Regions from separate parts of the Bacillus altitudinis genome, predicted to be linked through region 2. Evidence: a T-box and tRNA genes for the amino acid it is inferred to sense, from the RefSeq annotation. Region 2 holds a T-box; the other holds one or more tRNA genes.
The links. A T-box is a leader RNA that pairs with one kind of tRNA and senses whether it is charged. The one in region 2 lies ahead of thrS (threonine--tRNA ligase), so its partner is inferred to be a tRNA-Thr.
Positions count from the first base shown of each region.

Region 1: it encodes a tRNA-Thr, which carries the amino acid that the T-box ahead of thrS (threonine--tRNA ligase) is inferred to sense. The anticodon was not compared.

Region 1 covers NZ_CP009108.1:1,056,463-1,071,851, reverse strand. The annotation lists gene ID12_RS05410 (protein-arginine kinase McsB) at 1-653, opposite strand, end outside; gene ID12_RS05405 (protein-arginine kinase activator protein McsA) at 658-1,215, opposite strand; gene ID12_RS05400 (CtsR family transcriptional regulator) at 1,230-1,694, opposite strand; rRNA gene rrf (5S ribosomal RNA) at 1,872-1,988, opposite strand; rRNA gene ID12_RS05390 (23S ribosomal RNA) at 2,050-4,980, opposite strand; rRNA gene ID12_RS05385 (16S ribosomal RNA) at 5,162-6,710, opposite strand; tRNA gene ID12_RS05380 (tRNA-Ala) at 6,838-6,913, opposite strand; tRNA gene ID12_RS05375 (tRNA-Pro) at 6,922-6,998, opposite strand; tRNA gene ID12_RS05370 (tRNA-Arg) at 7,006-7,082, opposite strand; tRNA gene ID12_RS05365 (tRNA-Leu) at 7,094-7,179, opposite strand; tRNA gene ID12_RS05360 (tRNA-Gly) at 7,192-7,263, opposite strand; tRNA gene ID12_RS05355 (tRNA-Leu) at 7,294-7,376, opposite strand; tRNA gene ID12_RS05350 (tRNA-Lys) at 7,384-7,459, opposite strand; tRNA gene ID12_RS05345 (tRNA-Thr) at 7,497-7,572, opposite strand; tRNA gene ID12_RS05340 (tRNA-Val) at 7,606-7,681, opposite strand; rRNA gene rrf (5S ribosomal RNA) at 8,464-8,579, opposite strand; rRNA gene ID12_RS05330 (23S ribosomal RNA) at 8,641-11,571, opposite strand; rRNA gene ID12_RS05325 (16S ribosomal RNA) at 11,754-13,302, opposite strand; gene lysS (lysine--tRNA ligase) at 13,647-15,146, opposite strand; gene dusB (tRNA dihydrouridine synthase DusB) at 15,237-15,389, opposite strand, start outside.
Region 2 covers NZ_CP009108.1:3,474,339-3,489,727, forward strand. The annotation lists gene cstA (carbon starvation protein CstA) at 1-478, opposite strand, end outside; gene ID12_RS17535 (M42 family metallopeptidase) at 828-1,916, opposite strand; gene ID12_RS17540 (hypothetical protein) at 2,095-2,499, shown strand; gene ID12_RS17545 (DUF1294 domain-containing protein) at 2,517-2,783, opposite strand; gene rplT (50S ribosomal protein L20) at 2,847-3,206, opposite strand; gene rpmI (50S ribosomal protein L35) at 3,238-3,438, opposite strand; gene infC (translation initiation factor IF-3) at 3,464-3,979, opposite strand; ribosomal protein L20 leader region at 4,051-4,182, opposite strand; gene ID12_RS17565 (DUF4352 domain-containing protein) at 4,519-5,094, shown strand; gene ID12_RS17570 (HAD family hydrolase) at 5,231-6,010, shown strand; gene ID12_RS17575 (methyl-accepting chemotaxis protein) at 6,066-6,986, opposite strand; gene thrS (threonine--tRNA ligase) at 7,158-9,098, opposite strand; T-box leader at 9,144-9,391, opposite strand; gene ytxC (putative sporulation protein YtxC) at 9,435-10,304, opposite strand; gene ID12_RS17590 (TVP38/TMEM64 family protein) at 10,365-11,003, opposite strand; gene dnaI (primosomal protein DnaI) at 11,036-11,965, opposite strand; gene dnaB (replicative helicase loading/DNA remodeling protein DnaB) at 11,983-13,404, opposite strand; gene nrdR (transcriptional regulator NrdR) at 13,504-13,962, opposite strand; gene ID12_RS17610 (hypothetical protein) at 13,967-14,353, opposite strand; gene speD (adenosylmethionine decarboxylase) at 14,539-14,919, opposite strand; gene ID12_RS17620 (glyceraldehyde-3-phosphate dehydrogenase) at 15,155-15,389, opposite strand, start outside.

The DNA of each region.
Region 1 (15,389 bases), 1.3 Mb from region 2:
CCTATTGCTTCGCTACCCTCACCATAAATTCCTCTGACCACAAGACCTAATTGATTAATTGCAGGAATAATGCGATTCATTTGTCTTGTCAGGGCTAATGCTGGTAAGTGCATCATGACTGAAGCCCTAATACCTGTACCTACATTGGTCGGACAGCTCGTTAAGTATCCTCGCTTTTCAGAAAACGCATAATCCACTTGCTCTTCAATCCAGTCATCTATTTGGTTAGCTGCTTTTAGTGCATTGGCCAGCTGAAATCCTGGGAACAAGCATTGAATACGAATATGGTCTTCCTCATTCAGCATGACACTGATTTCTTCATTTTCTGAAAGCAAACAGCCGCCAAATCTTGATTCTGCTAAATTGGGGCTAATCAAATGCTTTTCAACAAGTACCCTTTTAGCCAAAGGCTGCGTTTCATTCATTCGAATCAGAACAAAGTTTCCAATGTCCTTCACTTCCTGGCTCACAAACTTTTGCTCGAATTGCTGAAGAACAGCTTCAGCCTCCTCTTGAGAAAACTGAGTTGGGAAACGAACATGCTCTAGGTTGCGTGCCAACCGAATACGACTGCTTAGAACAATGTCACTTTCTGGTCCTTTCTGTTTCATCCATTGACTTAATGCGTCTTGAATAAAATGCTGGAGCGACATGTCGTTAATCTCCCTCCCTCTGCTGAGATTGCTCATGCTCTAATGCACGAATTTGATCTCGAACTTCCGCTGCTTTTTCAAACTCTTCCTGTTCAATCAGCTGCTTTAGTTCTTGCTGCATTAACTCAAGTTTCCGGCGAACATGCAGACTGCCGGCAATCCGTTTAGGGACTTTTCCATTATGGACTGTATTTCCACTATGGACTTTCCTTAAAACAGGATTTAAATACTGATCAAAGGTTCGATAACATTCTGCACAGCCAAAACGGCCTGTTTTCCTGAATTGCTGAAAAGTTAAGCCACACTTAGGACATTGATCCACTTCTCTTGCCTCTTGAAAAATAGATGATCCTTTATTCGCACTTGTGGTAAAGCTAGGATCAATATTCAATAAGCCTGATAATAAGTTGTGAATCGAGAAACCTTGGTTTCCACTCATAGCATATGAATCACTGTTTTCTTTTGCACATTGTTCACATATGTGCATTTCTTGTTTTTCTCCATTTATTACTTTCGTAAAGTGAAAAGTGGCTGGTCTCTCATTGCATTCTTGACAAATCAATCTTTTCACCCGCTTTACTTTAATTTCAAAGCATTTAACATCGCTTTCATCATCCGAGCTCTCAGTTCATCTCGTTCAGGTAAATCAATGTGTAAAACAGAACGGTCCATGACACTAATCATCATCTTTGCTTCTCTTTCGGATAAAATGTTGTTCTCAACAAGACGCATGATGATATGATCAGATGCAGCCTGTGATAAACGATGATATATTTGGGAAATAATGTTGTTCAATAAATCGACTTCATCATTCATTTTGACTTTAATGATACGGATATAGCCACCGCCGCCACGCTTACTTTCGACGATATAACCTCTTTCGCTCGTAAAGCGTGTATTGATAACATAGTTAATTTGTGAAGGTACGCATTGAAACTTATCTGCAATTTCATTGCGTTTAATTTCTAATATTTCTCGACCATTCTGATCCAAGACTTCCTTCAAATACTGCTCGATGATATCAGAAATATTTTGTGCCACTCCGCCTCCTCCTCCATTGACTTTGACTATATTTGACTTTAATCTTACTATAAATTTTTTCGATCGATTTTTCAAGATAATCGCTCAACTAACAATATTATTTCCACATTTATCTGGTGCCAAACGTCCCAAAAACACAAAAAAGACCAGTTCCGACTGGAACTGATCCTTTGAAAAGCTTGGCGGCGTCCTACTCTCACAGGGGGAAACCCCCAACTACCATCGGCGGCTGAAGAGCTTAACTTCCGTGTTCGGTATGGGAACGGGTGTGACCTCTTCGCTATCGCCACCAAACCTGATGGAGAGAATGTTCTCTCAAAACTAGATAACAACGTTCATTTTTCACATTAGAATATAGGTTAAGTCCTCGATCTATTAGTATCTGTCAGCTCCACGTGTCACCACGCTTCCACCTCAGACCTATCAACCTGATCATCTTTCAGGGATCTTACTTCCTTGCGGAATGGGAAATCTCATCTTGAGGGGGGCTTCATGCTTAGATGCTTTCAGCACTTATCCCGTCCGCACATAGCTACCCAGCGATGCCCTTGGCAGAACAACTGGTACACCAGCGGTGCGTCCATCCCGGTCCTCTCGTACTAAGGACAGCTCCTCTCAAATTTCCTGCGCCCGCGACGGATAGGGACCGAACTGTCTCACGACGTTCTGAACCCAGCTCGCGTACCGCTTTAATGGGCGAACAGCCCAACCCTTGGGACCGACTACAGCCCCAGGATGCGATGAGCCGACATCGAGGTGCCAAACCTCCCCGTCGATGTGGACTCTTGGGGGAGATAAGCCTGTTATCCCCGGGGTAGCTTTTATCCGTTGAGCGATGGCCCTTCCATGCGGAACCACCGGATCACTAAGCCCGACTTTCGTCCCTGCTCGACTTGTAGGTCTCGCAGTCAAGCTCCCTTGTGCCTTTACACTCTGCGAATGATTTCCAACCATTCTGAGGGAACCTTTGGGCGCCTCCGTTACATTTTAGGAGGCGACCGCCCCAGTCAAACTGCCCACCTGACACTGTCTCCCTGCCCGATAAGGGCAGCGGGTTAGAAGGTCAATACAGCCAGGGTAGTATCCCACCGATGCCTCCACCGAAGCTAGCGCTCCGGTTTCCAAGGCTCCTACCTATCCTGTACAAGCTGTACCAACATTCAATATCAGGCTGCAGTAAAGCTCCACGGGGTCTTTCCGTCCTGTCGCGGGTAACCTGCATCTTCACAGGTACTATAATTTCACCGAGTCTCTCGTTGAGACAGTGCCCAGATCGTTGCGCCTTTCGTGCGGGTCGGAACTTACCCGACAAGGAATTTCGCTACCTTAGGACCGTTATAGTTACGGCCGCCGTTTACTGGGGCTTCAATTCGCACCTTCGCTTACGCTAAGCGCTCCTCTTAACCTTCCAGCACCGGGCAGGCGTCAGCCCCTATACTTCGCCTTACGGCTTCGCAGAGACCTGTGTTTTTGCTAAACAGTCGCCTGGGCCTATTCACTGCGGCTTCTCGGGGCTTTAACACCCTAAGAAGCACCCCTTCTCCCGAAGTTACGGGGTCATTTTGCCGAGTTCCTTAACGAGAGTTCTCTCGATCACCTTAGGATTCTCTCCTCGCCTACCTGTGTCGGTTTGCGGTACGGGCACCTCTCACCTCGCTAGAGGCTTTTCTTGGCAGTGTGGAATCAGGAACTTCGCTACTAAATTTCGCTCGCCATCACAGCTCAGCCTTCACGGGAAACGGATTTGCCTATTTCCCAGCCTAACTGCTTGGACGCGGATATCCAATACCGCGCTTACCCTATCCTCCTGCGTCCCCCCATTGCTCAAATGGTGAGGAGGTGGTACAGGAATATCAACCTGTTGTCCATCGCCTACGCCTTTCGGCCTCGGCTTAGGTCCCGACTAACCCTGAGCGGACGAGCCTTCCTCAGGAAACCTTAGGCATTCGGTGGACGGGATTCTCACCCGTCTTTCGCTACTCATACCGGCATTCTCACTTCTAAGCGCTCCACCAGTCCTTCCGGTCTGACTTCACTGCACTTAGAACGCTCTCCTACCACTGTTCGTAAGAACAGTCCGCAGCTTCGGTGATACGTTTAGCCCCGGTACATTTTCGGCGCAGAGTCACTCGACCAGTGAGCTATTACGCACTCTTTAAATGGTGGCTGCTTCTAAGCCAACATCCTGGTTGTCTAAGCAACTCCACATCCTTTTCCACTTAACGTATACTTTGGGACCTTAGCTGGCGGTCTGGGCTGTTTCCCTTTCGACTACGGATCTTATCACTCGCAGTCTGACTCCCAAGGATAAGTCATCGGCATTCGGAGTTTGACTGAATTCGGTAACCCGGTAGGGGCCCCTAGTCCAATCAGTGCTCTACCTCCGAGACTCTTACCTTGAGGCTAGCCCTAAAGCTATTTCGGAGAGAACCAGCTATCTCCAGGTTCGATTGGCATTTCACCCCTACCCACACCTCATCCCCGCACTTTTCAACGTGCGTGGGTTCGGGCCTCCATTCAGTGTTACCTGAACTTCACCCTGGACATGGGTAGATCACCTGGTTTCGGGTCTACGACCACGTACTCATGCGCCCTATTCAGACTCGCTTTCGCTGCGGCTCCGCATCTTCTGCTTAACCTTGCACGGGATCGTAACTCGCCGGTTCATTCTACAAAAGGCACGCCATCACCCGTTAACGGGCTCTGACTACTTGTAGGCACACGGTTTCAGGATCTATTTCACTCCCCTTCCGGGGTGCTTTTCACCTTTCCCTCACGGTACTGGTTCACTATCGGTCACTAGGGAGTATTTAGCCTTGGGAGATGGTCCTCCCGGATTCCGACGGAATTTCACGTGTTCCGCCGTACTCAGGATCCACTCTGGAGAGAACAACATTTCAGTTACAGGGCTGTTACCTTCTTTGGCGGGCCTTTCCAGACCTCTTCGCTTATATCGTTCCTTTGTAACTCCGTATAGAGTGTCCTACAACCCCAAGAGGCAAGCCTCTTGGTTTGGGCTGTTCCCGTTTCGCTCGCCGCTACTCAGGGAATCGCATTTGCTTTCTCTTCCTCCGGGTACTTAGATGTTTCAGTTCCCCGGGTATGCCTTCTCATACTCTATGTATTCAAGTATGGATACTACTCCATTACGAGCAGTGGGTTTCCCCATTCGGAAATCTCCGGATCAAAGCTTGCTTACAGCTCCCCGAAGCATATCGGTGTTCGTCCCGTCCTTCATCGGCTCCTAGTGCCAAGGCATCCACCGTGCGCCCTTTCTAACTTAACCATTTCTTACTTTAGAAAGAATCACTATGTGTGATGAACTTTGCATTGCATTCAATGTGAATGTATTACTTATTGTTATCTAGTTTTCAAAGAACAATCCTGTCTCGCTAGAGACATGTTTGAAGGAATGATCCTTCAAAACTAAACAAGACGAAAACGCACGCTGCTCCATATATCCTTAGAAAGGAGGTGATCCAGCCGCACCTTCCGATACGGCTACCTTGTTACGACTTCACCCCAATCATCTGTCCCACCTTCGGCGGCTGGCTCCATAAAGGTTACCTCACCGACTTCGGGTGTTACAAACTCTCGTGGTGTGACGGGCGGTGTGTACAAGGCCCGGGAACGTATTCACCGCGGCATGCTGATCCGCGATTACTAGCGATTCCAGCTTCACGCAGTCGAGTTGCAGACTGCGATCCGAACTGAGAACAGATTTGTGGGATTGGCTAAACCTTGCGGTCTCGCAGCCCTTTGTTCTGTCCATTGTAGCACGTGTGTAGCCCAGGTCATAAGGGGCATGATGATTTGACGTCATCCCCACCTTCCTCCGGTTTGTCACCGGCAGTCACCTTAGAGTGCCCAACTAAATGCTGGCAACTAAGATCAAGGGTTGCGCTCGTTGCGGGACTTAACCCAACATCTCACGACACGAGCTGACGACAACCATGCACCACCTGTCACTCTGTCCCCGAAGGGAAAGCCCTATCTCTAGGGTTGTCAGAGGATGTCAAGACCTGGTAAGGTTCTTCGCGTTGCTTCGAATTAAACCACATGCTCCACCGCTTGTGCGGGCCCCCGTCAATTCCTTTGAGTTTCAGTCTTGCGACCGTACTCCCCAGGCGGAGTGCTTAATGCGTTAGCTGCAGCACTAAGGGGCGGAAACCCCCTAACACTTAGCACTCATCGTTTACGGCGTGGACTACCAGGGTATCTAATCCTGTTCGCTCCCCACGCTTTCGCTCCTCAGCGTCAGTTACAGACCAGAGAGTCGCCTTCGCCACTGGTGTTCCTCCACATCTCTACGCATTTCACCGCTACACGTGGAATTCCACTCTCCTCTTCTGCACTCAAGTTTCCCAGTTTCCAATGACCCTCCCCGGTTGAGCCGGGGGCTTTCACATCAGACTTAAGAAACCGCCTGCGAGCCCTTTACGCCCAATAATTCCGGACAACGCTTGCCACCTACGTATTACCGCGGCTGCTGGCACGTAGTTAGCCGTGGCTTTCTGGTTAGGTACCGTCAAGGTGCAAGCAGTTACTCTTGCACTTGTTCTTCCCTAACAACAGAGCTTTACGATCCGAAAACCTTCATCACTCACGCGGCGTTGCTCCGTCAGACTTTCGTCCATTGCGGAAGATTCCCTACTGCTGCCTCCCGTAGGAGTCTGGGCCGTGTCTCAGTCCCAGTGTGGCCGATCACCCTCTCAGGTCGGCTACGCATCGTCGCCTTGGTGAGCCGTTACCTCACCAACTAGCTAATGCGCCGCGGGTCCATCTGTAAGTGACAGCCGAAACCGTCTTTCATCCTTGAACCATGCGGTTCAAGGAACTATCCGGTATTAGCTCCGGTTTCCCGGAGTTATCCCAGTCTTACAGGCAGGTTACCCACGTGTTACTCACCCGTCCGCCGCTAACATCTGGGAGCAAGCTCCCTTCTGTCCGCTCGACTTGCATGTATTAGGCACGCCGCCAGCGTTCGTCCTGAGCCAGGATCAAACTCTCCGAAAAAGTACAAAACCGAAGTTTTGTTTTTCGTCAGCGTTTGACTGACTACCTATGAAGTATCATAGGATTTTTTTATAAAAACTCGAATTAACAGGTACGTTTTGTCTTGTTTAGTTTTCAAAGATCATATTGGTGGAGCCTAGCGGGATCGAACCGCTGACCTCCTGCGTGCAAGGCAGGCGCTCTCCCAGCTGAGCTAAGGCCCCATAAAAGATGGTCGGGAAGACAGGATTCGAACCTGCGACCCCTTGGTCCCAAACCAAGTGCTCTACCAAGCTGAGCTACTTCCCGATCTTAATGGCGCGCCCGAGAGGAGTCGAACCCCTAACCTTTTGATCCGTAGTCAAACGCTCTATCCAATTGAGCTACGGGCGCTTATTTTATAATGCCGAGGGCCGGACTTGAACCGGCACGGTAGTCACCTACCGCAGGATTTTAAGTCCTGTGTGTCTGCCAATTCCACCACCCCGGCGTGGATGGTATAAGCGGAAGACGGGATTCGAACCCGCGACCCCCACCTTGGCAAGGTGGTGTTCTACCACTGAACTACTTCCGCATTACAGGATTTCTTTATGTTGTTTGGCAATGCGGGTGAAGGGACTTGAACCCCCACGTCATAAAGACACTAGATCCTAAGTCTAGCGCGTCTGCCAATTCCGCCACACCCGCATGAAAATGGTGAGCCATGAAGGACTCGAACCTTCGACCCTCTGATTAAAAGTCAGATGCTCTACCAACTGAGCTAATGGCTCGCTTTTAAAGCGACTTGTCTATCTTACCATATGAAAGTGGTGCCGGCAAGAGGACTTGAACCCCCAACCTACTGATTACAAGTCAGTTGCTCTACCAGTTGAGCTACACCGGCTTTATCTATCCTAACATTATGTAAGAATAAATATGGTGGAGGATGACGGGCTCGAACCGCCGACCCTCTGCTTGTAAGGCAGATGCTCTCCCAGCTGAGCTAATCCTCCATATTATGTCGTTTCGAATGTCTCTCGATCTGACAAATAGTATTATATAACGATAAGATATTGTTTGTAAAGACTTTTTTAAAATAATTTTTGAATTTATTTTAAAGCTATTTTTTCACATCTTTTCGTTAAGGCACCTAAAGAAGTTTACCACTTGTCTCTTCATTTTAAAAGTCTTTTTTTCATTTTTTTATGTTTTTTTGTTAAAAAGGGGATTAATAGCGCTTTTTCAATGTAAAAACAGCTCTTTTAAAGCTGAAAAATGTTTGTTTTATTCCTTAAATCCTCAGATAACGTGCATATAGAAACGAATTTTTTTATTATTTTATTTTTCCGAGAAACCATTTTGTAAATTTGCTTTATATTAAATTGATCCTGGTCATTTTCCAAAAATTCGTCTCAATGTTCCCTTGCCTCATCAAACATTGTGGTGCTTAACTCAAATCTTCCTCCCCTCTCTCATTAGCAAACCAAGATGCCCTTTGCTCTCTTATGTAGGTTTCAATGATCTAGCAGCAAGCGCAGTTCGCTACATATGGTTGCCAGAGGAGAAGATCCTTCTTAGACATGTTTACTCGTTCGATGTTGACTCTTAGCAAGATGAGCGAGCGACGAGATTAGATGATAAGAATATTATAGAATGTCTAGAATTCCAGTGAAGGGGATGAAATGAATGAGTTATTGAGAATGTAGTGAAAGACCACTATTTTCAATATAAATAGATATATCATTTATTGAAACACAAAAAAGACCAGTTCCGACTGGAACTGATCCTTTGAAAAGCTTGGCGGCGTCCTACTCTCACAGGGGGAAACCCCCAACTACCATCGGCGCTGAAGAGCTTAACTTCCGTGTTCGGTATGGGAACGGGTGTGACCTCTTCGCTATCGCCACCAAACCTGATGGAGAGAATGTTCTCTCAAAACTAGATAACAATGTTCATTTTTCACATTAGAATATAGGTTAAGTCCTCGATCTATTAGTATCTGTCAGCTCCACGTGTCACCACGCTTCCACCTCAGACCTATCAACCTGATCATCTTTCAGGGATCTTACTTCCTTGCGGAATGGGAAATCTCATCTTGAGGGGGGCTTCATGCTTAGATGCTTTCAGCACTTATCCCGTCCGCACATAGCTACCCAGCGATGCCCTTGGCAGAACAACTGGTACACCAGCGGTGCGTCCATCCCGGTCCTCTCGTACTAAGGACAGCTCCTCTCAAATTTCCTGCGCCCGCGACGGATAGGGACCGAACTGTCTCACGACGTTCTGAACCCAGCTCGCGTACCGCTTTAATGGGCGAACAGCCCAACCCTTGGGACCGACTACAGCCCCAGGATGCGATGAGCCGACATCGAGGTGCCAAACCTCCCCGTCGATGTGGACTCTTGGGGGAGATAAGCCTGTTATCCCCGGGGTAGCTTTTATCCGTTGAGCGATGGCCCTTCCATGCGGAACCACCGGATCACTAAGCCCGACTTTCGTCCCTGCTCGACTTGTAGGTCTCGCAGTCAAGCTCCCTTGTGCCTTTACACTCTGCGAATGATTTCCAACCATTCTGAGGGAACCTTTGGGCGCCTCCGTTACATTTTAGGAGGCGACCGCCCCAGTCAAACTGCCCACCTGACACTGTCTCCCTGCCCGATAAGGGCAGCGGGTTAGAAGGTCAATACAGCCAGGGTAGTATCCCACCGATGCCTCCACCGAAGCTAGCGCTCCGGTTTCCAAGGCTCCTACCTATCCTGTACAAGCTGTACCAACATTCAATATCAGGCTGCAGTAAAGCTCCACGGGGTCTTTCCGTCCTGTCGCGGGTAACCTGCATCTTCACAGGTACTATAATTTCACCGAGTCTCTCGTTGAGACAGTGCCCAGATCGTTGCGCCTTTCGTGCGGGTCGGAACTTACCCGACAAGGAATTTCGCTACCTTAGGACCGTTATAGTTACGGCCGCCGTTTACTGGGGCTTCAATTCGCACCTTCGCTTACGCTAAGCGCTCCTCTTAACCTTCCAGCACCGGGCAGGCGTCAGCCCCTATACTTCGCCTTACGGCTTCGCAGAGACCTGTGTTTTTGCTAAACAGTCGCCTGGGCCTATTCACTGCGGCTTCTCGGGGCTTTAACACCCTAAGAAGCACCCCTTCTCCCGAAGTTACGGGGTCATTTTGCCGAGTTCCTTAACGAGAGTTCTCTCGATCACCTTAGGATTCTCTCCTCGCCTACCTGTGTCGGTTTGCGGTACGGGCACCTCTCACCTCGCTAGAGGCTTTTCTTGGCAGTGTGGAATCAGGAACTTCGCTACTAAATTTCGCTCGCCATCACAGCTCAGCCTTCACGGGAAACGGATTTGCCTATTTCCCAGCCTAACTGCTTGGACGCGGATATCCAATACCGCGCTTACCCTATCCTCCTGCGTCCCCCCATTGCTCAAATGGTGAGGAGGTGGTACAGGAATATCAACCTGTTGTCCATCGCCTACGCCTTTCGGCCTCGGCTTAGGTCCCGACTAACCCTGAGCGGACGAGCCTTCCTCAGGAAACCTTAGGCATTCGGTGGACGGGATTCTCACCCGTCTTTCGCTACTCATACCGGCATTCTCACTTCTAAGCGCTCCACCAGTCCTTCCGGTCTGACTTCACTGCACTTAGAACGCTCTCCTACCACTGTTCGTAAGAACAGTCCGCAGCTTCGGTGATACGTTTAGCCCCGGTACATTTTCGGCGCAGAGTCACTCGACCAGTGAGCTATTACGCACTCTTTAAATGGTGGCTGCTTCTAAGCCAACATCCTGGTTGTCTAAGCAACTCCACATCCTTTTCCACTTAACGTATACTTTGGGACCTTAGCTGGCGGTCTGGGCTGTTTCCCTTTCGACTACGGATCTTATCACTCGCAGTCTGACTCCCAAGGATAAGTCATCGGCATTCGGAGTTTGACTGAATTCGGTAACCCGGTAGGGGCCCCTAGTCCAATCAGTGCTCTACCTCCGAGACTCTTACCTTGAGGCTAGCCCTAAAGCTATTTCGGAGAGAACCAGCTATCTCCAGGTTCGATTGGCATTTCACCCCTACCCACACCTCATCCCCGCACTTTTCAACGTGCGTGGGTTCGGGCCTCCATTCAGTGTTACCTGAACTTCACCCTGGACATGGGTAGATCACCTGGTTTCGGGTCTACGACCACGTACTCATGCGCCCTATTCAGACTCGCTTTCGCTGCGGCTCCGCATCTTCTGCTTAACCTTGCACGGGATCGTAACTCGCCGGTTCATTCTACAAAAGGCACGCCATCACCCGTTAACGGGCTCTGACTACTTGTAGGCACACGGTTTCAGGATCTATTTCACTCCCCTTCCGGGGTGCTTTTCACCTTTCCCTCACGGTACTGGTTCACTATCGGTCACTAGGGAGTATTTAGCCTTGGGAGATGGTCCTCCCGGATTCCGACGGAATTTCACGTGTTCCGCCGTACTCAGGATCCACTCTGGAGAGAACAACATTTCAGTTACAGGGCTGTTACCTTCTTTGGCGGGCCTTTCCAGACCTCTTCGCTTATATCGTTCCTTTGTAACTCCGTATAGAGTGTCCTACAACCCCAAGAGGCAAGCCTCTTGGTTTGGGCTGTTCCCGTTTCGCTCGCCGCTACTCAGGGAATCGCATTTGCTTTCTCTTCCTCCGGGTACTTAGATGTTTCAGTTCCCCGGGTATGCCTTCTCATACTCTATGTATTCAAGTATGGATACTACTCCATTACGAGCAGTGGGTTTCCCCATTCGGAAATCTCCGGATCAAAGCTTGCTTACAGCTCCCCGAAGCATATCGGTGTTCGTCCCGTCCTTCATCGGCTCCTAGTGCCAAGGCATCCACCGTGCGCCCTTTCTAACTTAACCATTTCTTACTTTAGAAAGAATCACTATGTGTGATGAACTTTGCATTGCATTCAATGTGAATGTATTACTTATTGTTATCTAGTTTTCAAAGAACAATCCTGTCTCGCTAGAGACATGTTTGAAGGAATGATCCTTCAAAACTAAACAAGACGAAAAACGTACGCTGCTCCATATATCCTTAGAAAGGAGGTGATCCAGCCGCACCTTCCGATACGGCTACCTTGTTACGACTTCACCCCAATCATCTGTCCCACCTTCGGCGGCTGGCTCCATAAAGGTTACCTCACCGACTTCGGGTGTTACAAACTCTCGTGGTGTGACGGGCGGTGTGTACAAGGCCCGGGAACGTATTCACCGCGGCATGCTGATCCGCGATTACTAGCGATTCCAGCTTCACGCAGTCGAGTTGCAGACTGCGATCCGAACTGAGAACAGATTTGTGGGATTGGCTAAACCTTGCGGTCTCGCAGCCCTTTGTTCTGTCCATTGTAGCACGTGTGTAGCCCAGGTCATAAGGGGCATGATGATTTGACGTCATCCCCACCTTCCTCCGGTTTGTCACCGGCAGTCACCTTAGAGTGCCCAACTAAATGCTGGCAACTAAGATCAAGGGTTGCGCTCGTTGCGGGACTTAACCCAACATCTCACGACACGAGCTGACGACAACCATGCACCACCTGTCACTCTGTCCCCGAAGGGAAAGCCCTATCTCTAGGGTTGTCAGAGGATGTCAAGACCTGGTAAGGTTCTTCGCGTTGCTTCGAATTAAACCACATGCTCCACCGCTTGTGCGGGCCCCCGTCAATTCCTTTGAGTTTCAGTCTTGCGACCGTACTCCCCAGGCGGAGTGCTTAATGCGTTAGCTGCAGCACTAAGGGGCGGAAACCCCCTAACACTTAGCACTCATCGTTTACGGCGTGGACTACCAGGGTATCTAATCCTGTTCGCTCCCCACGCTTTCGCTCCTCAGCGTCAGTTACAGACCAGAGAGTCGCCTTCGCCACTGGTGTTCCTCCACATCTCTACGCATTTCACCGCTACACGTGGAATTCCACTCTCCTCTTCTGCACTCAAGTTTCCCAGTTTCCAATGACCCTCCCCGGTTGAGCCGGGGGCTTTCACATCAGACTTAAGAAACCGCCTGCGAGCCCTTTACGCCCAATAATTCCGGACAACGCTTGCCACCTACGTATTACCGCGGCTGCTGGCACGTAGTTAGCCGTGGCTTTCTGGTTAGGTACCGTCAAGGTGCAAGCAGTTACTCTTGCACTTGTTCTTCCCTAACAACAGAGCTTTACGATCCGAAAACCTTCATCACTCACGCGGCGTTGCTCCGTCAGACTTTCGTCCATTGCGGAAGATTCCCTACTGCTGCCTCCCGTAGGAGTCTGGGCCGTGTCTCAGTCCCAGTGTGGCCGATCACCCTCTCAGGTCGGCTACGCATCGTCGCCTTGGTGAGCCGTTACCTCACCAACTAGCTAATGCGCCGCGGGTCCATCTGTAAGTGACAGCCGAAACCGTCTTTCATCCTTGAACCATGCGGTTCAAGGAACTATCCGGTATTAGCTCCGGTTTCCCGGAGTTATCCCAGTCTTACAGGCAGGTTACCCACGTGTTACTCACCCGTCCGCCGCTAACATCCGGGAGCAAGCTCCCTTCTGTCCGCTCGACTTGCATGTATTAGGCACGCCGCCAGCGTTCGTCCTGAGCCAGGATCAAACTCTCCGAAAAAGTACAAAACCGAAGTTTTGTTTTTCGCGCCAGTTTGACTGACTACCTATGATGTATCATAGGATTTTTTTATAAAAACTCGAATTAACAGGTACGTTTTGTCTTGTTTAGTTTTCAAAGATCATTTTCGTTATCGCTCGTAAGCGACTTTAATATCTTAACATTTCGCTTCAGTTGAAGTCAAGAACTTTTTTCATTTTCTTTTTTCAACCTCGTTGCTGTTTTGCGGCAACGAATAATAATATACCATCTGGATTCTTTCCTTGCAATAGTTTTTTTAAAAAAATTTTCATTTTATGAAAAATAAAAAGCGCCACAGATCAAATGGCGCTTTTGTTGATGTATTAACGGTTTCTCATTTGCGGGAAAAGCAGTACATCTCTGATTGATGGAGAATTTGTTAGTAGCATGATTAATCGGTCGATACCGATTCCTAGTCCACCTGTTGGCGGCATGCCATATTCTAATGCTTCAACAAAATCGTCATCCATGAGATGCGCTTCGTCATTTCCTTCTTCACGTTCTTTTAATTGAGCTTCAAAGCGTTCTCTTTGATCGATCGGATCGTTTAGCTCTGTGAATGCATTTGCATGCTCGCGGCGTACGATAAACAGCTCAAAGCGATCAGTAAAGCGCGGGTCTTCAGGATTTTTCTTAGCTAATGGAGAAATCTCCACTGGGTGTCCGTAAATGAATGTAGGCTGAACCAATGTTTCTTCTACTTTTTGCTCGAAGAACTCATTGATAATATGACCTACTGTCATATTTTTCGTGATTTCAACACAATGATCAGCCGCATGCTGTTTTGCTTCTTCAACAGACATCTCCTGCCAGAAGTCTACACCTGTTGCTTCTTTGACCGCTTCAACCATATGAAGTCTCTTCCATTCAGGTTTGAGATCAATTTCATCTTCTCCATATTGAATGGTTGTTGTCCCTAGCACCTCTTGGGCAATATGAGCAATCAGGTTTTCTGTCAGATTCATGATGTCTTTGTAGTCTGCGTATGCTTCATACAGCTCGATCATAGTGAATTCTGGGTTGTGACGAGTCGATACACCTTCATTACGGAATACACGGCCAATCTCATATACTTTCTCTAGACCACCGACAATCAGACGTTTTAAATGCAGCTCGATCGCAATACGCATATAAAGCGGCATATCAAGTGCATTGTGATGAGTAATGAAAGGACGCGCTGATGCACCACCAGGGATGCTATGCATTGTTGGTGTTTCAACTTCTAGGTATCCTTTTGAATCTAAGTATCTTCTCATTGATTGAATGATTTTGCTTCGCATGATGAACGTCTGCTTACTTTCTGGATTGACAATCAAGTCAAGGTAACGCTGACGATAGCGTTGTTCTACATCTTTTAGTCCGTGATATTTATCAGGGAGCGGGCGAAGTGCTTTTGTCAGAACCTCAAAGCTAGTCGCTTTAATTGAAAGTTCTCCTACATTCGTTTTAAATACTGTTCCCGTCACACCGATAATATCGCCTAGGTCCGAGCTTTTAAATAATTCGTAAGCTTCTTCTCCTACACTATCTTTACGTACATAGATTTGAATTTGTCCTTCTAAGTCTTGGATGTGTGCAAAGCCAGCTTTCCCTTTTCCACGCTTTGTCATCATACGGCCAGCAATTGTTACTTGAGCTGCTTTTTCTTCTAAGTCTTCTTTTGAAAACTCGTCATATTCAGCAATAATTTGTGCAGATTGATGAGAACGGTCATATCGTTCACCGAATGGATCGATACCCTCTTCTCTCATTTTATTCATTTTGTCACGTCTTACTTGGAATTGATCATTTAATTCTTCGTTATTAAGCCCTTCATTACTCATTTATATCACTCCAATAATGTATTTTGCAGAGAAAAGCAGAAAAACTGCCAGTACGTGCACTAGCAGTGAGCTACAAAAAGAAAGATAGTCTTATCCTACTTTTATTCTTTGAAGCTCTTTTGCCTCGGCTTCGATCGTAAAGTCATCTAGAACTTTTACAAGCTCCGCTCTCGTTTCACTTTGATTGATTTGATTTCTTACATCTGCATTGCCTCGGACACCTTTTAAGTACCATGCTGCATG
Region 2 (15,389 bases):
AAGGATTTCGTTCTAAAGCATGAAGCACAACCATGGACAGTCCTGCCATTGTAATTGTAATAATAAATAACATGGCGAGCCCTGTGCAAAATCCTGCCACAGGACCAAGCTCCTCTTTCGCTACCTCGGATAGTGATTTCCCCTTTTTTCGCATCGAAGCAAACAAGACCACAAGATCATGAACAGCTCCGCCAATCACCGCTCCAATTAAGAGCCAAAGGAGACCAGGTAAATACCCAAATTGTGCGGCTAAAATCGGACCAACTAATGGACCAGCAGCGGCAATTGCAGCAAAGTGATGCCCAAATGTGACCCATTTGTTTGTTGGCACATAATCTTTCCCATCCTCGAGTGCATGAGCCGGTGTAGGATGATCATCTGTGACCTTTAGTACCTTCACCATCATAAACGTGCCATAGAGGCGATAGGCAATCGCTAAAATACACATCGATCCTATCACAATTGAAACCGCATTCATTTAACCATCCCCTTTGTATAAACAATTTGTTACAAATATAACATAAATTGAGTGATTTTTCTTTCTTTTAAAACCTAGTTGACAAATAGGAATAATTGATTTAATCTAAAATAAGCTTCACCTACTTCCATAAACTCTCTTTTGACAGAGCCTCAATTGGCTCTGTCCTTTTTATTGATTTCATCTTACATAAATACAAGATAGATCACATGTGCCTTCCTCACTAGAAAAATATCACTTCATTTACTGAAAACAGTTCTTTTGACACAACTTACATTCCAAAGTTCATTTCCTGGGAAATTCAACGCAATTAAAAAACCTTTCCCCATACTGAGGAAAGGTTTTATCATTAAGAACCGTACGTAATTTGTTCGACCGTTTTTTGATCAAGTCTTTTGATGACTTCTGTTAAAAGCTTCACCGCATTTTCATAATCATCTCGATGAATCATGGCTGCATGGGTATGAATATATCTGCTTGGAATCCCGATGGATAGTGATGGAACGCCATGACCTGTTAAGTGAATACCTCCAGCATCTGTTCCTCCACCTGGCATGGAATCATATTGATAAGGAATGTTTAATTCATCTGCAGTTTGGACAACAAAATCGCGAAGCCCTTTATGAGAAACCATGGAAGCGTCGAACACAACAATCGTTGGTCCTTTGCCAAGTTTGCTTGTTGCTTCTTTTTCAGTAATACCTGGTGTATCACCTGCTACTCCAACATCAATAGCAAATCCAATATCAGGCTGGATGGTAGCTGCAGCTGTTTTAGCTCCACGTAAGCCAACTTCCTCTTGGACAGTTGCTACACTGTATGCAATATTTTCATGCTGAGTATCCTTTAAATTCTTCATGACATCAATCGCTACTGCACAGCCGATACGGTTGTCCCAGGCTTTTGCAAGAAGCATTTTTTCGTCATTCATTACCGTAAACTCAAAGTAAGGTACGATTTGATCTCCAGGGAGGACGCCCCATTCCATTGCCTGTTCTTTGCTCGAAGCCCCAATATCAATGAACATATCTGTGATTTCGATTGATTTCTTTCGTGCTTCTGGTGATAAAACATGTGGCGGTTTAGAACCAATCACACCTGTAATGTCTCCTTTTTTCGTCACAATGGTGACACGCTGCGCCAGCATAACTTGAGACCACCAGCCACCGACCGTTTGAAAACGAATATAGCCTTTGTCATCGATTTTTGTCACCATGAATCCTACTTCATCTAAGTGACCAGCAAGCATCACTTTAGGCCCATTTGCATTTCCTTCCTTCTTAGCAATTAAGCTGCCAAGGCGGTCTGTAGAGACTTCATCCGCATATGTTTCTATGTATGACTGCATGACTTTTTTTACATCACGTTCATTTCCTGGAATCCCTTTTGCATCCGTTAGGTCTTTCAGCATAGTTAATGTTTGATCTAGTTTTGTCATTCTGTGTATCCTCCTTTTTCTTCATGGTGCATTCTTATTATACAAAACCTCTTTCGTTCAATACGATCTTTTTATGAATATTTTTTCGTTAATCGAAATATTTTTTTAAAAAAGTTGAAACCTTTTGTCTTTCTCATTCGTAGTACATCAGATAACGGTATTGGAGGTGCATCCTGTCATGTTTGTCATCCTCATTAGACTTGCTCTTGTTGCATTGCTTGTCTATATATTCTACATGGCGGTAAAATTCTTCTCAAACCCGAGAAGAAAGCTGAAACAAGCACAATTAAAAGAAGGCTTTTATTTTATGGACGAACAGCAAAATGCCCGTAAAAATTTTAATTTCGTCTATAAAGGTGTCTTGTTTGAAGGGGAGAAGCATGTTCCTTCTAAGGATCATCCTCTGTTTGTCCACTCCATTTACGTTTGGACGGAGTCACCTGAGAAGCTAAATGAATTCACATTAGAAGACTTTGAAAAACTTGAGGACAACATCATTGAACGGTATCCTCAAACAAAAATTGATTGGGATCAGCCCATCAAAAAAATCAAACAAAAAAAGGGAGCAGATACGCCGACTTAACGGCGTCTGCTCCCTTTTCAGATGAGATTGAGATAGACCAATATCACCAATTGGACAACAATTAAAGCAGGCATACCCATTTGAAAGGCAGGATGCTTCGTTTTATGACGGAAATACTGCATGCCAAGAAATGACCCAGCAGCACCAAAAAGTACTGCGGCACTCCATAAGTGCGCTTCTGATATTCTCCATTTGTGTGCTTTCGCTCGGCGTTTATCCTCTCCCATGAGACAAAACCCATAGACATTGACCAAGATGAGCAGCACGATCAGAGCGATATTCATTGATTTCACCTCACATGATGAGAAAAAAAGATCACTCCTTGGCGGAATGATCTTTTATATGACTTACTTGTCTAGTTGTGCTTTTGCAGCATCAGCAAGCTGGTTGAATGCGTTTAGGTCATTCACAGCAAGATCAGCAAGCATTTTGCGGTTTACTTCGATACCAGAAAGCTTTAAGCCATGCATTAAACGGCTGTAAGAAAGACCGTTCATACGAGCTGCAGCATTGATACGAGTGATCCATAGTTTACGGAAGTCACGTTTTTTCTGACGACGGTCACGGAAAGCGTAGTTTCCAGATTTCATCACCTGTTGGTTTGCTACTTTATATAATCTATGTTTTGAACCGAAATAACCTTTTGCTAATTTAAGAACCTTTTTACGACGCTGACGCGACACAGTTCCGCCTTTTACTCTTGGCATTGTAATTCCCTCCTATGTTTCCTATTCCAGATTACTTGATGTTTGCAAGTTGTTGTTTGATACGTTTGAAATCTCCAGCACTTACGATTGCGCTCTTACGCAATTTACGTTTTTGCTTTGTAGATTTGTTAGCGAACAAGTGACTTGTGTACGCATGAGAACGTTTAAGTTTACCAGAACCTGTTTTTTTGAAACGTTTAGCAGATCCGCGGTGAGTTTTCATTTTTGGCATTGGATGTTTCCTCCCTCTGTTACTTTTACTTTTCGACTTTTGGTGCAAGCATGAGGAACATGCTGCGTCCGTCCATCTTAGGTTTTGTTTCTACTGTTGCTACTTCAGCGCAAGCTTCAGAGAAACGGTCTAACACGCGCTGTCCGATTTCTTTATGCGTAATCGCACGGCCTTTAAAGCGGATAGAAGCTTTCACTTTATCTCCCTTTTCAAGGAATTTGATTGCATTACGGAGCTTCGTGTTAAAATCATGTTCATCGATTGTCGGGCTCAACCGAACTTCTTTTAAGCTAATGATTTTTTGATTCTTACGTGCCTCTTTTTCCTTCTTCTGTTGTTCGAATCGGAACTTACCATAGTCCATGATTCGGCAAACAGGTGGTTTTGCATTTGCAGCAACTAACACAAGGTCAAGATTGGCTTTCGTAGCAATTTCCAGAGCTTCCTGGCGGGTTTTAATCCCAAGCTGATCGCCATTTTGTCCGATCAAACGAACTTCACGCGCACGAATACCTTCATTAACTAATTGATCTTTGCTAATAGTGAGCCACCTCCATGAGATTTTGAATTGAGTTCACAATTCATTTTGACCATTTCGTTGTATGTTTTACAGGCAAACAAAAAGTGTGGGCATATAAAACACCCACACTGCGAACATTTGCATGAAAAAATAAATGTACGGTCAACCTGTCAACTACAAACATGTGTCAATCAGGTGAGAAGCGGGTGCTTCTGCTTGTGATATCTATTCAATTCGTTAACTATTCTACACAATTTTCATTTGTCCGTCAAGTAACCGAACTCTTGAAACAACTTTTTCATTTTAGCATGACGAAACGATTTGGGCAAGCCTTATTTAAAAAGAAATAAAGTCTCTTCAAATCCTTCAATTTTTCATTATCACACCGATATAAATCAAGTTGTATACATAAATAAACAAAAATATAAATCATATTCCATATAAAAAAGGATTATATATCTATTTTTTCAAAAAAATGATTGATTTTATAATTCTTTAGACTTATCATTGGAGAAGTATTCAAATTCATTTAATAAATTAAGGAAAAGTAGGGGATTTATTTGAAAAAGTTTTTTAAGATTGGGTGTCTTAGTATCATTATTCTCATTTTGATTATTATCTTTGTATCTTGTATGGCTGGGGGCGGCAGCAAAAAAGATAATACATCAAATACTGGTTCTAAAAATGCAGTAACGAGTAGCGAAAAGAAAAATGATAAAGAAAAAACGCATAAAATTGGAGATAAAGTAGCAGTCGAAGATTTTACTTATCAAGTAAACAGCGTAACAGAAGCGAAATCTTTACAAAAACAGTATATGAGCGATGTAACGACAGACGGCAAATTTGTGATTGTTGAAGTAACGGTCAAAAATACAGGTAAAAAAGGCAGAATGGTAGATACTGAGATGTTCAGGTTAATTGGCAAAGACGGCACAGAATACAAATCACTTGCAACAAATAATATGTATGTAAATGATACCGATTCAAGTTTCTTCTTAAAACAAATAAATCCTAAATTATCTAAAAAAGGCAGAATTGCTTTTGAAGTTCCAAACGAAAAGAAATTCTCGCTTCAAGTCTCATCAGGATTAGGATGGACTGGCGGTAAGTATAAGACCATTGATTTATCAAAATAATGTAAGAGTGCACATTTTTGTGCACTTTTTTTATTACTAAATAATCTATTTAAACTCTAAAACTTCTATTGTAAAATGAACATGAGCCTGTCACATGCAATTGAGGGTAACTACATACATAACAAGGGAGAAGATCATGAAAGCCGTATTTTTCGATTTAGATGATACTTTGCTTTGGGATGAAAAAAGCATTCATACCACTTTTCAGGAAACATGCAGGGAAGCGGAAAAGAAATATGGACTTGATCCAGAATCGTTTGAACAGATTGTGCGTGAAGAAGCAAGAAAGCTGTACTCTTCTTATGAAACATATGATTATACTGTCATGATTGGCATTAATCCTTTTGAAGGACTGTGGTCCAATTTTAGTGAGCCGATTAGCGAAGGCTTTCAAAAGCTGAACGCCCTTGCACCAGAGTATCGCAAAAACGCTTGGACAAACGGCTTAAAAGAGGCAGGAATTGACGATGAAGCATTTGGTCAATACTTAGCAGATTTCTTTGCAGCAGAGCGCAGAAAACGCCCGTATGTCTATGAAGAAACGTATCCTGTTTTAGAGCGCCTGAAGGGCAACTATGAATTACTTCTTTTAACAAATGGAGATCCTAGTCTGCAAAAAGAAAAACTTGCAGGTGTTCCGGAACTTGCCCCTTACTTTAATGAAATTGTGATTTCAGGAGATTACGGGAAAGGAAAGCCTGATCCTGGCATCTTTGAGCACTGCCTTCAGCTGTTAAATCTCACAAAAGATGATGTCATCATGGTAGGAGATAATCCAAAAACAGATATTCTCGGCGCTTCTCGCGCTGGCATCCAAACCGTTTGGATCAATCGTCATGGCAAGAAAAATGAAACAGATGTGACACCAGATTATGAAATTAAAGACTTACACGAATTGTTTGATATTTTAAAATAAACCATAGGAAAAACACCCTTCTCCTGATCGAGATTGGGTGTTTTTTCGTTTTCGGCTATACAATTGCTGCTAAACTTTGTGCTTGACGATCTAAGCCGCGTGCTGCTTCTCCTACATTCATGAATTCCTCGCTTGCCTGCTTGACAAGATCCCGGTTTGTAAACACACTTGTCTTTGCACGGCTTGTTCCGTTGCTGACCTTTTCAACTTCTAAATGGATCGCCTTCACATAACGATCCACCTTTACGATCGCTTCCTTTGAATCTGTCGCAAGCTTACGGATTTCTGCCGCGACGACACTAAAGCCATTTCCATAGGAACCCGCATGCGCAGCTTCTATGGCCGCGTTCAATGCGAGCAGCTGCGTTTGGGAAGCGATACTGTTAATCGTTGTAGCAATTGAGCTGATCGACTCCACCTGCTCTGTTAACCCTTCTAGCAAACTCATATTTTGATCCGTTTCATTCGCGATATGTTCAAAAGAAGCATTTACACTTTGACTATGCTGGATGCCGATTTCCGCTCGCTCCATTAATTTTGCAGACATATCCTTTAGGTCTTCTACTACCTGCTTCATTGTGTTTTCTCTCTCCGTAATATCTGTTGCCACTTTCACGACAGCCACTACATTCCCCTCTTCATTGAGCACTGGTGTATACGTCGCTTCAAGCCATAAGGTGTCACCGTACTTCGTGATCCGCTGCACCTTTTCCTGAAACACTTGACCATTCTTCAAACGCTTCCAAAACATTTGATAACTTGCGTCTTCTGCAATATGCGGAGGACAAAACTGTCTATGCTTTAAACCAATCATTTCTTCCTTTGAATATCTCATGGCTTTTGCAAAAATATCATTGACCCATAGGACCTTACCTGTGACATCAAATTCAATCATCGCCAGTGAGTGCTCTAGCGCACGAAGCACAGCTGATTGCTCCAATACTTGTGTTGATGAAGTGTTTGTTGTTTGAATCATCGCTTTCATTCCCCCAATTTGCCTCTCTCTAATAGTACATACTTACCCATACTTTCGTACTATCTAAACGTATCATTTGCGCAAATGGATCACTAGTGGAGAATTTTTTTCCATAAGAAAAAAGCCAGCAACCTCAATAGATGAGATCACTGACTGTTTCGTGCGCCTTCATTATTTTTTTGCTTCTGCGACTGCATGTTTCACAAAAGCTTCGAGGTCCATTGTTTCTGAATCTTGTTCCCCATATTTTCTTACATTGACCGCGCCATTTTCTGCTTCTTGATCACCGACAACTAGCATGTACGGAATCTTTTGCATTTGCGCTTCTCTAATTTTGTATCCTATTTTTTCATCACGACTGTCTAGTTCTACACGCAGTCCTTCAAGCTGCAAACGTTCTTGCACTTTTTTCGCGTAATCTAGATGGACAGATGGTGAAACCGGGATGACTTGGAATTGTACAGGTGCCAGCCATGTTGGAAGAGCTCCTTTGTATTCTTCAATTAAGAAGGCAACGAAGCGTTCCATTGTGGACACAACTCCTCTATGAATGACAACTGGACGATGGTGTTTTCCATCTTCTCCGATATATGTGAGATCGAAACGCTCTGGAAGTAAGAAGTCTAGCTGTACAGTAGACAAAGTCTCTTCTTTTCCAAGAGCTGTCTTTACTTGGACGTCAAGCTTCGGACCATAAAATGCCGCTTCGCCTTCTGCTTCATAGTAGTCATGTCCAAGCTCGTCCATTGCATCTTTCAGCATAGACTGCGCTTTATTCCACATTGCATCATCGTCAAAATACTTCTCAGTATCTTCTGGATCACGGTAAGATAAGCGGAATGTGTAGTCATTCAAGCCAAAGTCTTGATACACTTCTTCAATTAGGCGAACTGTACGAATGAATTCGTCTTTGATTTGATCTGGACGAACAAAGATATGAGCATCGTTTAATGTCATCCCGCGAACACGTTGAAGGCCGGATAAAGCACCTGACATTTCATAGCGGTGCATTGTACCAAGCTCTGCAATCCGAATTGGCAATTCGCGATAGCTATGCGGCTCGTTTTTGTAAATCATCATATGGTGCGGACAGTTCATTGGACGGAGGACAAGATCTTCGTTGTCCATTTCCATCACAGGGAACATGTCTTCTTGATAATGCGCCCAGTGGCCTGATGTTTTATACAATTCTACACTCGCAAGAACGGGTGTATACACATGCTCATAACCAAGGCGTACTTCTTTATCAACAATATAACGCTCAATGACGCGGCGAATTGTTGCCCCTTTTGGCAGCCAGAGCGGAAGACCTTGGCCCACCTTTTGAGAGTTCGCAAACAGTTTCAATTCCTTGCCTAGTTTACGGTGATCACGCTCTTTTGCTTCTTCAAGCAGACGTAAATGCTCGTTTAATTCTTCTTTGCTGAAGAAAGCTGTTCCGTAAATACGCTGAAGCATTTGGTTGTTACTGTCGCCTCTCCAGTAAGCACCTGCAAGGCTTAACAGCTTGAATTCTTTGATTTTCCCTGTAGACGGCAAGTGAATACCTCGGCATAGATCGAAGAATTCACCTTGCTCATAAATTGTGACGGCTTCGCCTTCTGGGATTGCTTCTAACAGCTCTAGCTTCAATTCATCGCCAATTGCTTCAAAGCGTGCTTTCGCTTCTTCTCTTGAAACTTCAATGCGCTCAATCGGCAAATTGCTGTTAATGATTTTTTTCATTTCTTTTTCAATCTTTGGTAAATCTTCAGGTGTAATCGCTACATCGATGTCGACATCATAGTAAAAGCCATTTTCGATGACAGGGCCTACGCCAAACTGGACGTGATACTCTTTTCCATAAATGCGTTTGATTGCCTGTGCAAGCAAATGCGCTGTGCTGTGTCGCATAATATCGAGCGCTTCTTCACTCTTATCTGTGATGATCTCGATTGTTCCACTTTCTAACAGCGGCGTACGCAGATCTATTTCTTTGCCGTTCAATTTACCGGCAAGCGCTTTTTTCTTTAGGCCTGGGCTAATTGATGCCGCGATGTCTTCTGTTGTAGCTGTTTTGTCAAACTCCTTGACTGCTCCATCTGGAAATGTAAGTTGAATTTGTTCTGACATCTCTAGTCACTCCTTTTTTTGGCAATATAAAAACCCCGCCCCCTGGAAAGGGACGAGGTTGAATAAACGGAATCGTGGTTCCACCCTTTTTCCCGTATTTGCAGCTTGCTTTGTCAAAAACAAATACGGCTTGTGGTTCAATAACGGGAATTCCCGTCAGCTATTACTAAACAGTTCACAGCTGATGTTCAAAGGTGGTAAAGCAAATGGTCCTACGCTAGGAAGCTTTCAGCCACGGCTTCCCTCTCTTTAAGCGGGTGTTCATTTGTTCATGTCCTTATCAATACGGTCTCTGTATGAAGTTACACCGTATTATAAAACGTTTTTTCGTGAAAATCAAGAAAGCTTTTCACTTTTCTTTTCCAAATGACTAGGAACAAATTGAACATGCTGTTCCTGAAACGAATGAGGAGGGAATACCTCAACTCTTTCTTGAAAAATATTTTGAATGGTTTGCACCATCGAGTGACCCGTATCATCTGTAAATAGGTCAATCTTTTGTGGCGCAATGGATACAAGCGGTGCAATCAACTGCGAATCAATATACATTGGATGCTCTCTTACAAACTGTCTGTCTATGTATTGTTTTTGATCACGCTCAGAAGCGTACCGAAATTCCCAAATCATCAGGCGGTCCTGATGCACAACATGTACTTTTTCAAGCTTAGGTTCTCTTGACATCACATAGTCTCGAAGGGATTGAATAAAGTTTTGATATTCTTGTTCCATTTTATATTCTTCGATGGATACTTCAACATAGTTCTTCAGCCTTCTGTCATACGCTGAGAGCCTAAATGTCATAAATGAACCAATGGAAAAAACACCTTTCTGTAAAGAAATCGTCTCAAGCTCTTTTTTTAACAGATCCTCCCTCGGCGGGTCTTGATGAATTCCAGGAATATCATCTAGATCCCCTTTCATGATGCTATGGGCGATTGAAAGAATTTGGTGCTGCTCTTCTGGATCTTTAAATAAGTATGTGTTTTCAAGGATGCTGCGCATGCGTTCATTTTCTTTGCATTCCAAAAAAAAGTGAATCAGTAATGTCCGCACAATGTGCTCAATGGCTTCTCCTGATTTCTTCGCTTCTATGAGAAGCCGGTCTTTCCCTTGTTGAATCGAAATGTGATGCCGACTGTCCAAGTGTTCAGCAAGATGTAAAAAAGCGGCGGTATCATATTCATCTTCAAAGATTATTTCAAGCATGTTTGTCCCCCCTAACGACATCTGTTACATATATATGGGGGGAACATAAAAAATAGACGCCTAAAATAAATCAGGCATCTTTCTTTTTAAAATCAGTGGCACTGAGATAAAGATCAAATAAATCAAACAAACAATCGCTAAGGCGGCATAATTTCCGCTTACAAAGCTTGATCCAAGGACATTTAACGCCACAGTACCAGGTATTAATCCTAAAAAAGTCGCTGCCGCAAATGCACGATAATTCGCACGTGAAGCTGCTGCGGCATAACTGACAAAATCAAAGTGAATGGGCGCAATGCGTAATAAGAGGATATAAAGAAATCCATGCTCTTGAATACGGGACGTCACCGCTTTTAGCTTCCGATTGCTTGATTCGGTTTCCTGCTTGTTTGAACGGAAGGTTGAGGCAAGCAGGAAAGATCCTGTTGCACCTGCTGTCGCACCAGCTAAGGCATAAATGGTCCCAAGGACACTGCCGAATGCCAAACCTGCTGCTAGCGAAAAGACGGTGAGAGGGACAAGCACAAATGGACGAAAAAGTGATAAGAAAAGAAAGACAAAGGGAGCCAACATCCCAAATTGAAGAATCCAATTTTTCACATCTTTCGGCGACAGTTGAAGATGCTGTTTGTTGAGCCACCATAGCACAGCAGCTAGAACGCCAATCACGAGGAAAAGCAGCCATTTTCTTTTATTCATTTCATCCGCTCCCCTTCACGTGACCTATCTTTTTATAAATGACGGCGATTTTCCCCTTCAAGCAGAACTGGTTCAGCTAGGTAGAGAATACGTTCCATTAATCGAGCTGCCTTCACCTCTTCTTTTTCCCCACGCTGTGAGTACGTAAAGTGATGCTTTAACTCATTCGGTGAGAAATTAGAAGAGAAAAAAGTCGGCAGCTGCTCTGCCATGCGGTATTGCAAGATTGTTCCTAAAAGTTCATCTCGTACCCAGCTTGTCATCGACTCTGCTCCAATATCATCAAGCATTAAAATTGGTGTTGATTTGACCATATTCAGCTTCTCTTCGAGTGTATGATCGGCTAACGAATTTTTTAACTCTCTCACAAATTCAGGTACGTATACAAGGAGAGATGGATACTCTTTTACCGCTAACTGCTGCGCAATTGCTGCCAGAATAAATGTTTTTCCGACCCCAAACTTCCCGTGTAAATAGAGGCCTTTGCCCTTACCTGTTTCATCATAACTTTGCAGGAATTGACCTACTTTTTGAATGACTTCTTGTCTTCCAACCACATTTAAATCAGCAAACGTCGCTTGAAGAACATTCTGCGGAATGTACATGCTTTTCATGAGTTCTTGCTGTTTTTTCTGTCTATCAAGCCGCAGTTTGACAGGACAAGGGGAATATTCAATATCAATGCTCTGACCTTTGATCACAAGCTTCGGGTGATACCCGTCTAAAATGACATTTACATTCTCTTCCTCTAAGCAGTAAGAACAGCCCTTTGATTGTTGTACATATTCAAAGAGCCTGTTCAAGCTGCGATTGATCATGTCTTCTTGGATGTCCTCTTGATGCTCCTTTAAGAAAGCTTTTACATCTTCATCAGCTAGGACACTTTCTTTAATCTGATTGTATCTCACGCGAAAATCTACCCGCCCTTTTAGCTGATCAAATGAACGACCGATCGGTTTCATCTCCATCTCACCTCACATTAATGTGCATTGTACTTTTTCATATTATTAAACTGATCTAACAATTTTTCTTTTTCTCGTTCGAGGTCCTCTGTAGACAAGTTATCTGTCTGTTCTTTTGGCTGTTCTTTCGTTTCAGCTTCTTTCATCCAGTCAGGCAGCTTCTCCTCGCGGATCACTTTTCCTGATCCATATGATTGACGCTTATTTTTTTGCTGCGCCCATTCTGTCATTTGCCTATTCTCTTCTTTGGCAATTTTCATAGCAGCTGCCACGGTTTTAATTTTCTTTCGCACCCAGTGGGCGGCAATTTTCTGCATATATGTTTTGGACAGCTTCATATCCGTTTTTAGCAGTGTATAGTAGATCAAGACATTCATGACCCCAGGCTCTAGCTGCTGCTCAAGCATAATATCTTCAACAATTCTTAAGTCTGCATACGTCGGCTCAATGCCATCTGCCATATCTTTTAGAAGCTCTCTAGGCGAAATATGATCAAGCTTTTCAATCAATTTCGCATCAGGCGCATCTGCACCTGAATTCTGCGTGACATTGTGACGTAAATGCCTTGGCTGTTTTTGATCAATCAGCTTCGGCTGTTCACCTCTGTATTCAATTTGATACCAGTCTCTCGCTGCTTTTCGCAGATCCTCAGTTGATATCATCTGATCTGAACCACAGGCACCTGCGACAATATTTTGCATTTGCAGTGGGGTGATGCCATAGACGACCGCTAACTTCTTAATTGTCTCTTTCACTTGCTTTGTCAAAGCCTTTCTCGGAATCATCATATCCGACATGCCTGCTAACAATAGATCAAAATCAAAAGATTCATCTGAAAGCGGTGCAGGCTGACTTGAGCCAACTGTCACATATTCGTAGCCCTCGTCAAGCGATGACGCCTGATTGATTTCCTCTGTCATCTTGCGCTCTCCTGGCTGCAAGACGTGAAACACTTCTTCAAACGATCGGGAGATGTTCTTTGCATCAGCAGGAACTCCTGGATAAGAAAAATAATCACGAAGCTGCATATATTTTGCTTTCTCTACCCGATGATACAAAAGGACATTCAGCATACCGTCTTGGAAAAATTCATCCGGTCTCAGCGGCGGCACGAGCTCATATGTAAACAGTCTGCCTTCTTCCGTTTCCTGTTCATATGTGCGGAGTAATCCGATCGCTTCAAGCTTTAAGCGCTCCTCAAAAATATCATTTAAATTCGTTTGCAGCATCACCATCAGCTGACGGTGAGGTGCGGGTTTCCCCCACATTCGATTTTGTTCCAGCTCTCCCCACAGCGTCATGTATAAACTGAAAGCGGACATGCCAATAAGCGGCTGATATAAAAGAGTAATAAGCTGTCTATCGATGTCACCGAGCAATGAAGCGCTTTTGACGACATACGGATCGACGGCTAGCACTTCCTTCCAATGCTCTGTCATATGCTGATCCTCCCTTAATACGGTTGTCTTCATTGTACACTCTTTTTGCGTTTTACGCTTTACGCAGGAAAAAGAGCATGAAGAATCTTCAGCTCTTTTTTAGCGTTCTTTCTTTAATAAATCTTTTAATTCATCAATAAATACATTGATATCTTTAAACTGACGGTAAACCGAGGCAAACCTGACGTAAGACACTTCATCAATTTTCGCCAGCTCGTCCATCACCATTTCCCCTACAAGCTCGCTTTTCACCTCTGACATGCCTTGGTTACGCAATTCCTTCTCGATGTTAAAACAGACATCCTCAAGCTGTTTTAAAGCGACAGGACGTTTTTCACACGCTTTGATGAGGCCTCTCAGCATCTTTTCCCGGCTGAATTCTTCTCGAATTCCTTCTTTTTTCACCACTATCAATGGCAATTCTTCTAATTTTTCAAACGTCGTAAAGCGATATTGACAGCTTTCACACTCTCTTCTGCGACGGATGGACTTCCCTTCATCTACTGGTCTTGAATCAAGCACCCTTGTGCCAAGGTGCTGACATGTGGGACATTTCATTTCATCAGCTCCGATCTCTTCTTGGAAGTTGTTTGTCTAGTTCTTTATAGAGGGACAAAACAGCCTTTTGACTGTAGCCAAAGTCTGTTGGCAGCGCTGTTTCTGTTGTCACATTAAAATCGACAGCTGTTTCAAAAGGACGAATTGAAATGACAGTCGCCACGAGAAAAGCTTTTTTCGGCGTTCGTATGTTTGCGCTGATTTCACCTCGTTCTGCTGAAACAGATGTCACTTGATAGGAATCGTTTCTTGAAAGAACGGCTTCTACCGCTTGAAAAACTTGAGTTTGTGTCGATTTGTAGTAATGGCTTTTCAGTTCTGACACTGGATGATGGTCAGATGTTTCTGTATGATTTGAAATGAATCGTTTTAGCTTTTGCCCTAAAGTCATACACGTATCCCCTTTGTCATAAACCCTCTTCTTTATTTTATAAAAAAAACCTTTGTTTTCCTAGAACAAAAGTATAGACAGGTTAGATCATGCTGGATGCCCGTGTATGGAACAAATATAAAAAGGAGCATAACACAAAGGCATTTAATGCTTTTGGCCAGCTCCCATTGCAATCTTTTTTATGTTTACAGTGCTTTGGCTTGCGCCTGTTTCACTTGTACAGGTCCCATGCCTCGAGGAATTTCGATGTTTTCTCTTGTTTCAGCACCTAGTTCATCTCCGATATGATCTGCTGCAATATTCGGATCTAGATCGCCGCAAGTATAAACATCTATGCTCGCATAACCATGTTCAGGAAAGCTGTGAATTGTCAGATGAGATTCAGAAATAATGACAACTCCACTTACTCCTTGAGGTGCAAATTTGTGAAAAGCAACCTCTCTTACTTCAGCTCCTGATTTCAAAGCTGCATTTACAAACGTTTTTTCAATAAAATCCATGTCGTTCAGTTTATCACAGTCGCATCCCCATAACTCGGAGATAACGTGACGTCCGATTGTTTCCATCATGGACCCCCCTTAAACAAGAATGAAAGAGTGAAGTTCTAAGCAGCCGGACCGGACATATACCACGGGGGAAAGTTAGTCCAAAGAGGTCCTAACCCTTTAAGTATACCCGAATGAGTCTGCGAACAAGAAGTTCACGAAAAATAGTATACTTTGTTTAGACCCATTTTGCAAGCTGTGTTTTTAGTGGGATTTTCTCTCATTTCTTGAAAAGGGACGTTCAGTCTTCTTCATTTCAAACAGCTGAAAGCTCTTTCATCTGGGAACCAACAAACTTTACAAGATCAACCACTCTGCAAGAATAGCCCCATTCATTGTCATACCATGCAAGAACTTTTACTTTTCTGCCTTCCATCACCATCGTTGTGAGTCCATCAACGACAGCAGAATAAGGGTTTGTGTTAAAGTCTGTGGAGACAAGTGGTTCATCGGTGTAATCTAATATGCCAGCAAGAGATGTTTTTGAAGCC